2 regions of the Oxobacter pfennigii genome follow, and region 2 is predicted to be linked to the other one. Evidence: riboswitches for the same ligand, from Rfam matches in the RefSeq annotation. Region 2 holds a riboswitch; the other holds the start of a gene.

Region 1 (7,201 bases), on a different contig from region 2:
TTCTCAATCCGGATTTTTCCCTTCTCTGATCTGCCCGTTACAATATAACGGTCAGCCTTTAAATATCATCTGCCAAATTCATTTCAAATTCAATTTCATGTCTGAGGGGACTGTTATTGTCTCCTGATAATGGAATCTCCGGTTTCATTTTTCTCGAAATGTCCAATGCATTACGATAAAACCTTGCCACATCTAAGCTCCGTTTTTGGTAAAAGCGGAACACTTCCATGTCATAATAATAGCATTAATGGCTGCTGTGTTCTGCCTCACTTAATCATTTATACAAGTATCAACCGTAAATCCTAGGCATATAAAATTAAAAACCAGCCGTATTACGCTTCGATTTCACGAATCAGATTGACCATTTCAATGGCTCCAACAGCGCAGTCAAAGCCCTTATTGCCCGCCTTGCTGCCTGCCCGCTCAATGGCCTGTTCTATATTTTCCGTGGTCAGCACTCCAAACATAACGGGAATATTGCTGTTTAAAGATACACTGGCAATGCCCTTGGACACCTCACTGCATACATAATCATAGTGGGTTGTGCTGCCGCGGATGACCGCACCAAGGCATATAACAGCGTCGTATTTCCCGCTTTTCGCCATTTTAGATGCGATCAGCGGAATTTCAAAGGCTCCGGGAACCCACGCAATGTCTATGCTGTTCTCATTGACCTCATGGCGCTTCAGTCCGTCTAAGGCACCGCTTATCAGTTTAGCTGTTATAAATTCATTGAAACGTGCGGCAACAATGCCGATTTTAATATTCCTGGATACGAGTTTTCCTTCAAAGGTTCTCATTTCAACATCTCCTCCAATTTTATATTAATAGTCCAAAATATGGCCCATTTTTTCCTGCTTGGTCTTAAGATAAAATAGATCCTGTGTAGTAGCATCCATCTGTATGGGAATCCTCTCTGTAATCTCCATGCCAAAACCTGAAAGCTGATAGATTTTATCCGGGTTGTTGGTGAGCAGGCGCAATGTTTTTACTCCAAGATCACGCAGAATCTGAGCACCGATAAAGTACTCCCTCATATCTCCCTCAAAACCAAGGGCAAGATTAGCCTCCAAAGTATCCATTCCCTGATCCTGAAGCTTATAGGCACGCAATTTATTAATCAATCCAATACCGCGGCCTTCCTGGCGCATATACAGTAAGACCCCCCGACCTTCATCCTCAATTTGTGTCATTGCTGCCGCGAACTGCTGACCGCAGTCACAGCGGACGGAGCCGAAAGCATCACCGGTAAGGCACTCGGAATGAACGCGGCACAAAAGATTTTGACCGTCGCCGATCTCACCTTTGACCAACGCCACATGATGCTCGCCATTGAGCTTACTGATGTATCCATAAACCTTGAAATCACCGTATTTCGTCGGAAGATCGGCACAGGTAATCTGCTCTACTAGCTTGCCATTTCTTTTCCTGTATTCCTGTAAGGCTTTAATTGTAATAAATTTCATATTCCATTGCTGCGCCAGTGCTATTAATTCTGGTGTACGCATCATGGTTCCGTCCTCCCCCATGATCTCGCAGCACAGACCGCATTCCTTTAAGCCGGCCAGTCTCATCAGATCCACTGTGGCCTCGGTATGTCCGTTTCTCTCCAACACTCCGTTTTTCTTTGCCATCAAAGGGAACATGTGACCGGGGCGACGGAAATCCTCGGGTTTTGCATCGCCTTCCACGCATTTCATAGCGGTGAGGCTGCGCTCTGCCGCCGAAATACCAGTAGTAGTGTTAGCATGATCTATAGAAACAGTAAATGCCGTTTCATGATTGTCACTGTTATCAGAGACCATCTGAGGAAATTTCAACTTTTTACAAAGCTCTGTGCTCATTGGCATACAAATAAGACCCTTGCCATGTACGGCCATAAAATTCACATTTTCAGTAGTGGCAAACTGGGCGGCGCAAATAAAATCTCCTTCGTTTTCCCTGTCTTCATCGTCTGTAACCAGGATGATTTTCCCTTGACGAAGATCTTCCAGTGCTTCCTCTATGGTGTTAAATTGAAACATTTTGATTCCTCCTAAAAGCCGCATTTCGCAAGAAAGTCAGCTGTAATATTGTTTTTTAACGGCTGGGCTTCCATCAGCCGTTCAACGTATTTGCCAATACAGTCGTTCTCCAGATTGACTGTATCTCCAATATGCTTATCGGATAAAATTGTCATTACCGCCGTATGTGGTATGACAGAAACACTGAAACTGTCCTTATATACTTTAGCCACCGTCAGGCTGATTCCATCGATAGCAATCGAACCTTTTTCAATTATATACCGCAGAATTTTGGAGCTGGTTTTTATAGTGTACAAAATAGCGATATCATCTTTCTCAATGGCAGAAACCGTTCCGGTACCATCGATATGACCTGTGACAATATGCCCGCCGAATCTGCCGTTTATGGACATGGCCCGTTCCAGATTGACCAAACTTCCCCTGCGCAAGTTTCCGAGAGAAGAACGGTTTAAGGTTTCGTGCATCACGTCGGCAGTAAAGCCCCTTGGAGAAAAGGATGTGACTGTGAGGCAGACACCGTTGACAGCGATACTGTCTCCAATGCGGACATCCTCCATTATTTTCTTTGCCTGAACTGAGATAACAAAAGACTGAGCACCTTTTCGTATACTTTCCATTTTTCCGATTTCTTCTATGATTCCTGTGAACACCCTATCACCTCGCTTTCCAATAAAATATCCTCGCCTACCCGTATAACAGTTGGTTTGCTCAATTTGAAAGCCTCATCAGGGCAATCCACTCCCAAGCCTGATACCGGGGTTTGTCCGCTTCCCCCAAACATTTTAGGGGCAATATATGCCTGTACCTTGTTGACGATTCCGCTTTTAAGCGCAGACCAGTTCAGCGTACTGCCGCCTTCTAAAAGAATGCTGTCAATTTTTCTCTCACCCAGCCTTATCATCAAGCAATTAAGGTCAATATGCCCGTCTTTTAAAGGGAGTACCATAATATCGCAGCCTGCTTCTAAGTAAGGCTGGTGTTTTTCTTGATCCGGCACCGCCGTAGCAATAAGCGTACCGATACTCTTTGCCGAAGTAACAAGCCTTGAAGCTAGCGGCATTCTGAGTCTGGTATCGCACACAATACGCAGGGGATTTCTGTTGTTATCAAGCCGGCAGGTCAGCATTGGATCATCTAAAAGGACAGTGCCGATTCCCACCATTATGGCAGAATAGCGGTGCCGGTCCTCATGAACGCGCTGCCGCGCCCTTTCGCCGGTAATCCATTGAGACTTGCCGGTACGTGTTGCAATTTTTCCGTCCAGGGTCATGGCGTACTTCATTATCACGTAGGGCGTTTTGCTCTGGATATAGTGAAAGAAGCTCTCGTTGAGCGTATCACATTCGTCCTTTAGAATACCCTCTGTTACTTCAATTCCCCGGGAACGTAACAGCTTAATGCCTTTACCTGCCACCAAAGGATTAGGGTCACAAGAGCCAATTACTACACGACGGATACCGCTATTTAGGATAGCATCGGTACAAGGCGGTGTTTTGCCATAATGACAGCAAGGCTCCAGTGTCACATAAATGGTTGCGCCTGACGGAGATGTTTTGCAGCTTGCGAAGGCATTCCGTTCAGCATGGAGCTCTCCGTATTTCTGATGATAACCCTTTCCAATGACATTACCGTCTTTTACAATAACCGCGCCCACCATGGGATTGGGATTTACCCATCCGCAGCCCTTCTTTGCAAGCTTTATAGCAAGCTTCATATATTCTATATCAGTCATGCAGCACCTCCTAAAAAATGCCCTGAACAAAACCGTTCAGGGCATATAAGGCGTCGCAAGTGTGAGTAAGCAGCATATATTACAAATAAAAAACTCCGGAATAAAACATTATTCCAGAGCAGATTCACATACACACAGAAACACTGCGGCTTTCATCTTCTTTCATCCAGACTATACTGTCGGCTTCGGAGTTGCACCGAATCATGCCTTACGGCTCGTGGGCTTTACCACCGGTAGGGAATTTAACCCTGCCCTGAAGATATTATTCAATTGCTTTTATTATACTGCTTATTTTGTTTTTGTCAAGGTTAATGATGGAAAGATATTTCTACGGTTTGATTAAACTATACCGACCGGTAAGTGAAATGAAATTTTCCAATTCATGAAATTGCTTATTTTTTGTCTAACCTCACAATCATGATAATAGGTATTTCTTGCCCGGGAAAAGGAACTTCGTAAAATCCGCTTAAAACAAAATTATATAAAAATGCGGTGTTCAGTATTTCCTGAATAGAACGGTGGTAATAATTCTGTAAGACTGGTTGCCCTGCAATTGCCTCTCCCTGATATATTTGACTTGTGAAGTAATTATTATTTGGGTAGGTAAAACAGGGATGGTGCGTTGCAAAAACAAATGAGCCTCCGGTTCTCATCATCAAATGTACTGCTTTAAATAGTGGATTAATATCTGAAATATCCATAATTGCCATGTTCGCAACAGCCTTATCAAAAAGTTTATCTTGCCCGAGTGCTAAAAGTTCATCATAATTAGTTGCGTCACATACATAAAAATTCACCCTATCCAGCACATCTGCCCGGCGTTTTTTCGCCAGCTCAATCATTTTGGCGCTATAGTCAAAGGCAACCACTTTCGCACCGCATTCAGCCAACCTTTCGGAAAAATTCCCGTTTCCACAGGCAATGTCCAATACCAGCTCCCCCTGGCAAATATCAAGCAGCTCTTCTGTATAAGGTCTGACCAAATTACGATGAAAATCATTAGAGTCATCCCCCATTCTCTCGTCCCAAAAAGTTGCATTGGTTTCCCATGCTGTAAGACCGTTATCTATTTTTGACATAAGTACCTCCATAAACCTCTTATAATATTGTACCATTTTTCCCGATAGAAAAAACTTATCTTCCTCTTTAAGTCTCTCTTCTTTCACTTGCTTAACAAGTGGTTTCCGGTGAGCAACAAAAAGCTAAACGAGATAATATCTCGTTCAGGGTATATAAGACATCCCAAGTCGATAGTAAGCAATTATATTACAATAAAAAGCTCTGGAATAAAACATTATTCCAGAGCAGATTCACATACACACAGAAACACTGAGGCCTTTATCTTCTTTCATCCAGACTATGCTGTCGGCTTCGGAGTTACACCGAATCATGCCTTGCGGCTAGTGGGCTTTACCACCGGTAGGGAATTTAACCCTGCCCTGAAGATATCATTCAATTGAATCTTATTATACTGCTTATTTTGTTTTTGTAAACTAAATTCAAGCCTCCGCTATGGTTTTCCCATAGGCTTCACATTGGGACAAGGCAGCTTCATCCGGTACCCAAAGAGTTTTAATCCCGTCGTCAAGCACACGGAAACCGGAGTCCGCAAGCGCTTTAGAAATATGTCCCACAGACTCTCCGCTCCACCCATAGCTGCCGAATGCCGCCGCGCTCTTTCCTGTAAACTTGAGTCCCTTTATCATCTCCAGCAGGCCTCCTATGGAATGCAGGATGCCGCGGTTGATGGTGGACGAACCGATGAGAACCGTTTTTGAGCGGAATATCTCCGTGATAATATCATTCTTGTCCTCTTTTGCCGCATTAAAAAGCTTCACCGTCACACTCATATCCTGACTGCGTATGCCCGCAGCAATGGCCTCTGCCATGCGTCGCGTTGCGCCCCACATGGTATCGTAGACGATGCTGATTTGATTCTCTTGGTAAGAAGCCGCCCATTTCAGATACGCTTGGATAATCTGCGCAGGCTCTTCCTTCCATATAACTCCGTGGCTTGGGCAGATCATATCCACCGGCAGCCCTAAGCCTAACACCTCATTGATCTTTTTTATAACCAGCGGTGAAAACGGATTCAGTATATTGGCGTAATACTTTATGGCCTCGGTGTAAAGCTCGGCAGTATCCACCGTGTCATTGTACAAGGATTCGGTGGCGTAATGCTGTCCGAAGGCATCATTGGAGAACAGTATATTCTCACCCGTAAGATAACAGAACATACTGTCCGGCCAATGCAGCATTGGCGCTTCCACAAAAATCAGCTTTGTACTGCCCAGCTCAAGTGTATCCCCTGTCTTTACCGTGATAAAATTCCAGTCATGGTGATAATGCCCTTTAAGCGATTTAACGGCGTTGGCCGTGCAGTAGATGGGCGTATCGGGAATATAGCGCATAAGCTCCGGCAGCGCGCCGCTGTGATCGCTCTCCGCATGGTTTGCAATAATGTAGTCGATCTCTTTCAAATCGATTTCATTCTGCAGATTGCTGACAAACTCCTTGTCAAAAGGCTTCCAGACCGTTTCAATCAGTACATTTTTCACGTCCTTTATAAGATAGGAGTTATACGATGAGCCTTTCCATGTCGAATATTCGTCCCCATGAAACTTCTTTAATTCCCAATCTACCTTGCCAACCCATGTAACTTTAGAAGTCAGTGCTTTTCCCATTGTTATCCCTCCATTTTTTATATTTAGTATAACACAAAAACAGTAAATTCATGTTGTAGTCTGTAAGTTGAAAAAGTCTGGCTTTCGGGGCAATTTTCAAGTTCTCAAATTGCCTGCCTTAATTCATGTATTTATGATTTTGAGATACCTCAATATCAAAATGTTATATTATGGTAAGCCATAAGTCAAGCTAAAGAAAAAACAGACAATAATCTCGCTATATATTTTAATAACCATTATTGACATTAAAATAGAATAGTTCTATAGTAATACATAGATATGCTATGCATAGTAATTCAATATATAGATTTGAGGTGGTACTTATGAAGGTTAACAAAGAGTTGCTTAAGGGAAGCACTGTAATCCTTATCTTAACTTTACTTGACCGTAAGCCAATGTACGGTTATGAGATTATAAAAGAAATAGATAAGAAGTCAGATGGTGTTTTTAACTTCAAGGAAGGAACACTTTATCCGATTTTACATTCCCTTGAGGCAGAAGGTTTTGTCTTATCTTATTGGGATGAAGTTGAGAGCCGTAAAAGGAAGTATTATAAAATTACGGATGCCGGGAAATTGCAGGTTAAGGAAAAGCAAGAGGAATGGTTCACTTTTAAGAGCGCGGTAGATAAGGTTTTATTGGAGGAGATCGTATGGAATTAGGTAGTAATAATAAAGCCCGGGAATATATAAACGATGTGTGTTCACAAGTACGCTTTAAAGAAATTCATAAAGAAATAAGCCTAGAAATACAAAGCCACA
Region 2 (7,201 bases):
AGCCAAGGATTTCATACGAAGAAAAGCCGGATAACCTTGAAAGTATAGTATTTTAAGTATAATTTGGAGAAAAAGTTATTATATCTTTATAATTTTTTTAAAATGGTACAAGCCTTTAAAATTGCTTGTTTTGCAGTAGATTTTATATTTTTAAGTACAGAAGCATCAAAAATATCCAGAAAAACCAGAAAAACCATAGGGACGGTTCATGCCAAACTGTTGTTCTAAAACTCAAATTATGATGAACCGTCCCTAAGCCTTTACTACCCTTCAGTTCCTATGGAATCCTCGGGGATTTCTTTTTTTGTCCCTGTAAGATAGTTTGGAAGCTCCAACCCCGCCATTTTGAAGACATCTTCATACGGAGGAATGGATTTCAGCATTCCCGACAGAAAATTAGCTGTGGATGGAGTGCCGCTGCCCCCCGACATGGAATCCCATACGGTGATCTTATCAATCTTGATGTTCTTGATGGCTTCCACCTGAATTTTTGCAAGCTGTTCCATCTTATCAGCGATCATAAGGGCAACCGCATTCTTTGGATCGTTTCCTGCTGCCGCCACTATCTTTTCAAAACCCTCTGCCTGTTTGCTCAGTACTTCCATTACTCCTGTTGCTTCTGCCTGCATTTTAAACAAAATGGCGTCGGCTTCACCCTTTGCCCGGCGGCGGAGGGTTTCGGCCTGGGCTTCGGCATCTATTTCGGCTTTTTGTTTTTCAATTTCGGCGTGGATTATGACGTCTGCCGTCTTTGTGGCCCTTTCCCTTTCGGCACGGGCCATTTCCGCACTTTGCTCTGCGGAATATGCTTCTTCCAGGGCCTTTGCAGACTGTACCTTCTCAGCTGCAACCGCTCTCCTGTTGGCTTCAGCTTCCTTTTCCCTTTTTTCTGCCTCGGAATTTGCAATGGTTATCCTGGCCAGGTTTTCACCCTCAACAGCTTTGGAGTTTGCCTCCGATACCTGTATTCTCTGGTCCATTTGGGCATTTGCCTCACCTATGGAACCGTCGCGGTCTTTTTCAGCAACGCTCTTTTTGGCATCGTTAATAGCCTTGGATGCGGCTTCTTTACCCAGGGCTTCAATATAACCGGATTCATCCTTTATGTCTGTAACGTTAACGTTTATAAGCTTTAAACCAATCTTTTTAAGTTCAGCCTCCACGTTTTTGGATACATTGGCTAAAAATTTATCTCTGTCTGAATTTATTTCCTCAATATCCATGGTGGCAATTACAAGCCTTAGCTGGCCAAATATAATATCCTTTGCCAGTTCCTGTATATCCTTAAGCTGCAGCCCCAAGATTCTTTCCGCCGCATTTGGCATAACCTCGGGTTCCGTGGAAATACCTACGGTAAATCTGGAAGGTACATCCACCCTTATGTTCTGTTTGCTCAATGCCTTGGTCAAATTTACTTCGATCGAAATCGGAGTCAAATCTAAAAATTCATAATTCTGTATAACAGGCCATACAAAGGCAGCTCCTCCATGGATGCATTTTGCAGACCTTGCCGTGCCGTCTCCGCTTCTTCCTATCTTACCATAAACAACGAGTACCTTATCGGACGGACATCTTTTAAATCTTAAAAACAGCATAATAACGGTTGATAGTATTGCCACTGCTATGACAGTGTATAAAATTATCTCATACATAAACTGACCCCCTTTTAATTAATCGATATGATCTTCAACCAAATTTTCAACCAATAAAATTTGATTGTCGATTACGCCTATAACCTTAACTCTTTCTCCAGTAGGAATAGTTTTCCCATTGGTCATTGCATCTAATTCCCGGGATGTACCCTGCACTATCACCGTAACCTTTCCCACGCCATCCTTTGCCCCTGGAATGGTGAGATACACTTCTCCCTTTGCATTTATTGCATTTTTAAGGTCCATTCCGCCGTATTCCGTCAAATTGGCGATGAAATAAAACAGGCTGCTTATAATCAGGCTGACTATAAAACCTGCGCCACAGGAAAGCAGGACTTCAAGTATTTTATTCATATTAAATTTGTCAAGTACAATGCCGGTCCATGAAAATACGGTAAAGAAAACAATGAAATTTCGCATGGTGAGAAGTCTAAAGGGAGAAGAGACATCATCGAAGGTATAGTCCTGGAAGCCGTCTGAATCCAGATATTCATGGATATCTCCCAAATTCTCATTTGAATCGCCAAAATCTCCGTGGTCACCAAGTCCTAAAAATGGCAGGAGGGTTTGAATTATAAAGAGAGTAGTAAAAGGAATCCCTATATACCAATATACTCTTTGATCACCCGGTATACTATTCCACCATTCAACCATAATATCCCCCCTTAAAAGAAGCAGCTAATTTATTATGCTAAGAAAGCGAACATATTTATTATGATAGAAGGTATTAAAGAAAATGATCTTAAATATGGTTTTGTGCAGGCCCCTATTTAATTATAATCATAAAAGGTGAGTCCAGTCCACAAAATCAGCACAATTTAAAAGCAGATTTGCCCACGTCTACTTGATATAAATATTTTAAAGAGAAAGTAGGATGAGCCGTCCCGTATTTTGTCAAAGAAAAAATAGAATGAACCGTCCCTGTTGTTATGAACCGTATTTTGTCAAAGAAAAAATAGAATGAACCGTCCCTGTTGTTATGAACCGTCCCTGTTGTTACTGCTGTTGTTAAAAGAAAAAGTGGAGTGAACCGTCCCCTATTGTTATAATAGTGTAGAAGGGGGGAAGGGAATGGACAAAAAAGGGCTGGATGATATGATAAAGAATCTTACTGAAATTCCGGGCATACTGGATAAAGAGCTGTACCATAATTCCGTTGTATTGATACCTTTGGTTTTTATAGGTGGGGAATATCATCTATTATTTCAGATGAGAAATTTTAATATAAGACAGGGCGGCGAGGTGTCCTTTCCGGGGGGAATGTACGACCCGACAGAGGATGAAAGCCTTGAAGCAACAGCTATACGCGAAACCTATGAGGAGATGGGCATTCCCAAGGATAAGATAAAGATAATTGGACGCCTTGATACAATGGTTGCTCCTATGGGCATTACCATTGATTCTTTTGTGAGTCTAGTGGACATAGGGGGCACTGATGAATTAATAATCAACAAAAATGAGGTGGAGTACGCATTTACCGTTCCTGTATCCCATTTTGAAAACAGCCAGCCGGAGAAATATAATACCCGCGTTATGATAGAATCTTCCTACATGGATGAGGAAGGCAGAAAAGTGACTCTTCTTCCGGCAGAAGAATTAGGCCTGCCGGAGCTTTACTACAAGTCCTGGGGCAGAAGAAATTACGAAATCCTCATATATAGATACAAAAATGAAATGATATGGGGAATGACCGCAAGGCTTGTATATGAAGTTGTAAAAAAGCTGAAGCGATAGTCTAGCAAAGGGAAAAAATATATGCTATAATAATATTCGAACTGAATAGCCAATGAATCTTCAGGGCAGGGTGAGCAATTGAATACTTACGTATTATTTTGCATTTCCCGACCGGCGGTACAGCCCGCGAGCTTTTAATTAAGCAGATCCGGTTTAATTCCGGAGCCGACAGTAAAGTCTGGATGAAAGAAGGTTGTGTTTACCTTGTATTTTTCTCCTGAAGTTCTTCAGGAGCTTTTTATTTTTCAGGATTTTTTTCTTATGACCCACCGAAGATTAGGGCTAGACAGTAATATTTATTCTGGAGGGTTTATTATGAGAGATCAAAGACTTAATAAGCTGGTAAAAATTTCTGTTTTATCGGCAGCAGCATTTATACTTATGCTGATTGAATTTCCGCTTCCCTTTTTCCCCGAATTTTTAAAGGTGGATATAAGCGATTTTCCCGCACTTTTAGGAAGCTTCGCCTTAGGGCCTTTAGCCGGCGTTATAATCGAAGCAGTAAAGAACATACTTCATGTTCTTCTTAAGAATACTACTGCAGGCATAGGTGAAATTGCAAACTTCGTCGTAGGTGCTGCCTTTGTATTTGCCGCAGGCATGGTGTATAAGATTAAAAAGGACAGAGCTCACGCATTATACGGACTGATAGCAGGTGTTGTTGCTATGGCGGCGGTAGCTGCCGTGTGCAATTTGTTTATATTCCTGCCCTTATACGAAAAAGTCTTAGGCTTTCCCATTCCGGCAATAGTTGACGCCGGTGCCAAAATCAATCCTGCAATAAAAGATTTAAACACCTTTGTCGCATTGAGTATAGTGCCCTTTAATATCTTAAAAGGCATCATAGTTGCACTTCTCGGATTTTTATCATACAAGAGCTTATCCCCCATCCTTCATAGGTAAAGCAAGCCGTCGGCCAAACCGACGGTTATTTCTTGCCCATTTTTACCACTACATATATAATTAGAATGGAAATTTGGATAAAATATAAGCTGTGGACACTCCTCGGATTAGAAACTAGTATTGCTGATAAGAGCGTAACCTGCACGAGGAGTGTTCTCTAACAGCTTACAATTTCATCTGGCATATGCAGATATCTGATTACAAGGAAGCGGCAAGCTTTTTGTAATCAAATACCTTCGAAAGGGTAGTGATAATATGTTGTTTGAATCATATAGCCCCAATGATACCGAAAAAGTTGGGGAATACTTGGGCTCTATAGCCAATAAAGGCTATGTAATCTGCCTGACAGGCGATTTAGGCGCTGGAAAAACTAAATTCGTCAAAGGCCTTGCAAAGGGGCTTAATATAGATGATTATATAACAAGCCCCACCTTTACTATCGTAAACGAATATAATGGAAGGCTTCCCTTGTATCATTTCGATGTATACAGAATAAACGACACCGACGAAATGCATGAAATAGGTTTCGATGAATACATATATGGCCAAGGCGTCAGCGTTATAGAATGGGCTAATATAATAGAAGAAATTTTGCCAAAGGAAAACATATGGGTAGACATATCAAAAGATATGGAAGTAGGCGAAGACTATCGAAAAATCCAAATCAAAGTCAACGGCGAGAAATACCAGGGACTTATATGGGAGATGATTGAAAAATGCGAGTTCTAGCCATAGATACCTCATCCATGGTGGCATCCGTCGCGGTAGCCGACGAAAATAAACTCATAGGAGAGATAACCTACAATTACAAAAAACAGCATTCCACCATAATAATGCCCATGATAGACGATTTATTAAAATCTATCGAATTGGACATAAAAGATATGGATGCAATTGCCTGTGCCTCAGGTCCCGGCTCCTTTACGGGATTGAGAATCGGCGCTGCAACGGTAAAGGGATTATGCCAGGGTGCAAATAAGCCATTGATCGCCATACCTACTCTCGATGCTCTTGTGTACAATCTTCCCCACTCAAAGGGAATAATATGCCCTATAATGGATGCCCTAAGGGATAACGTATACACCTGTATCTACAAATGGGAAGGTGATGAATTTAAAAAATTAAGTGACTATATGGCCATACATATGGATGAGCTTTTTTCGATGCTTAAAGAATACCATGAAAAAATAATATTTTTAGGTGACGGTATCTTTGTGCACAAAGAAAAAATACAACTGGAATTAAGGGAAAAGCCAGTATTTGCTCCCCCTCACCTTAATATGCAAAAAGCATCCTCCATTGCAGCCCTTGCATTAAAGCGGCTTAATAATAACGATACCGATGATTATATAACTTTTGCCCCCTTTTATTTAAGACAATCCCAGGCCGAAAGGGAATATGACAAAGCCAGCAGAGGAGAATAAAGTCATGGGGGATATAAAATTATGCAGAATGGATATAGATGACATACCGGAGATTATGGTGATAGAAAACCTCTCCTTTGCCGTACCCTGGTCGGCTGAATCCTTCATAACTGAAGTGCAAAACAACAGAGCCGCAAGATATGTAGTGGCAAAGGACACGGATAAAGTAATAGGCTACGGAGGCATGTGGATTATATTGGATGAAAGCCACATAACCAACATAGCAGTACACCCCGATTACAGGGGTAAAGGAATAGGAAACCTTATCTTAAAGGCAATGATTGAAATGGCAAAACAAGAAAATATCATAGCCATGACATTGGAGGTTAGAAGGACAAATTACATAGCCCAAAGGCTTTATGAAAAATACGGCTTTGTATCCGTCGGCATTCGCCCTAAATACTACGAAGACAACAATGAGGACGCCATCATCATGTGGAAAAACAATGTGTAAATTTTTTCAGACATATTCAGAATACTGACGTATATAACAATAGAAGAGTTTGAAAGAAGTGGTGATATGATAGATGAGGAGGCTTTGCTGATTTCCAGGGCACAGGAAGGCGACCTGGACGCCTTCAGCGAACTTATAACAAAACATAAAAAGCTCATATATAACCTGTGCCTTAGGATGCTTTATGACAGAGGCGAAGCCGAGGATGCCACCCAGGAGGCCTTCATGAAAATATACAGAGGCTTGAAATCTTATAACGGCACAAGCAAATTCTCCACCTGGGCTGTAAAAATTGCATCCAACATCTGCATAGATATTATAAGAAAGAGGAAAATCACAACACTGCCTATAGAGGATTACGAGCTGAAGGATGACACATCTCCGGAAAAAAGCTATATAAAATCCGAGTCATACCGGGAAATAGAGCAGGCCATAGAGGCACTTCCTGAAAAATATAAAATAATGATAGTATATTACCACTTTATGAACCTATCATATGAAGAGATATCAAAAATATTAAAGGAACCAATGACCATAGTTAAAAACAGGCTTTACAGAGCCAGGCTCATGTTAAAGGAAAATCTTAAAGAAAAGGGGGGCTACAATGGACTGCAGAGCGGCTGATAATCTTATGATGAAATATCTGGATGGGGACATTACGCAAAAAGAATATGAAATGCTTAATATGCATCTTTCATCCTGTGAGAGCTGCAAAATGGAATTTGAGATTCTTCGCAGTGCCTTTTTTAGCATTGACAATATCAAGATGGAAGAGGCCCCCGAAAACCTTGAAAGGCTTGTAGTATCAAAGATAAGAAGTGAGAAGCCTGTCAGGGCTAAAAATTCATGGCTTCCCATTGCTGTTAGCTTTCTTGCAGTCATCATGGGATGGATAAACATTATACTTGTTTTCAGGTTTACACCGGCGGCAAGCATAATTTCAGACAGCTTCAGTCATCTCAACTTCTTGTTCAATGAGCTCTTTGATTTATCCTTAAGCCTGTGGAAAACCATATTTACAGGGTCATTAAAGC

What was found. A riboswitch is a leader RNA that binds a small molecule or an ion and turns the genes downstream of it on or off. The one in region 2 is predicted to bind FMN.
Region 1: another riboswitch for FMN. It lies ahead of OXPF_RS10750 (class I SAM-dependent methyltransferase); the one in region 2 lies ahead of OXPF_RS15120 (ECF transporter S component).

What each region holds. Positions count from the first base shown of each region.
Region 1 covers NZ_LKET01000032.1:117,101-124,301, forward strand. The annotation lists gene ribH (6,7-dimethyl-8-ribityllumazine synthase) at 333-800, opposite strand; gene OXPF_RS10730 (bifunctional 3,4-dihydroxy-2-butanone-4-phosphate synthase/GTP cyclohydrolase II) at 825-2,024, opposite strand; gene OXPF_RS10735 (riboflavin synthase) at 2,036-2,674, opposite strand; gene ribD (bifunctional diaminohydroxyphosphoribosylaminopyrimidine deaminase/5-amino-6-(5-phosphoribosylamino)uracil reductase RibD) at 2,656-3,756, opposite strand; FMN riboswitch at 3,907-4,021, opposite strand; gene OXPF_RS10750 (class I SAM-dependent methyltransferase) at 4,149-4,835, opposite strand; FMN riboswitch at 5,093-5,207, opposite strand; gene OXPF_RS10760 (anaerobic nitric oxide reductase flavorubredoxin) at 5,256-6,440, opposite strand; gene OXPF_RS10765 (PadR family transcriptional regulator) at 6,764-7,102, shown strand; gene OXPF_RS10770 (FtsW/RodA/SpoVE family cell cycle protein) at 7,093-7,201, shown strand, end outside.
Region 2 covers NZ_LKET01000039.1:381,617-388,817, forward strand. The annotation lists gene OXPF_RS15100 (transposase) at 1-34, shown strand, start outside; gene OXPF_RS15105 (flotillin family protein) at 264-1,652, opposite strand; gene OXPF_RS15110 (hypothetical protein) at 1,671-2,306, opposite strand; gene OXPF_RS15115 (NUDIX hydrolase) at 2,724-3,386, shown strand; FMN riboswitch at 3,439-3,584, shown strand; gene OXPF_RS15120 (ECF transporter S component) at 3,702-4,289, shown strand; gene tsaE (tRNA (adenosine(37)-N6)-threonylcarbamoyltransferase complex ATPase subunit type 1 TsaE) at 4,545-5,018, shown strand; gene tsaB (tRNA (adenosine(37)-N6)-threonylcarbamoyltransferase complex dimerization subunit type 1 TsaB) at 5,006-5,713, shown strand; gene rimI (ribosomal protein S18-alanine N-acetyltransferase) at 5,718-6,167, shown strand; gene OXPF_RS15140 (RNA polymerase sigma factor) at 6,234-6,791, shown strand; gene OXPF_RS15145 (anti-sigma factor family protein) at 6,772-7,201, shown strand, end outside.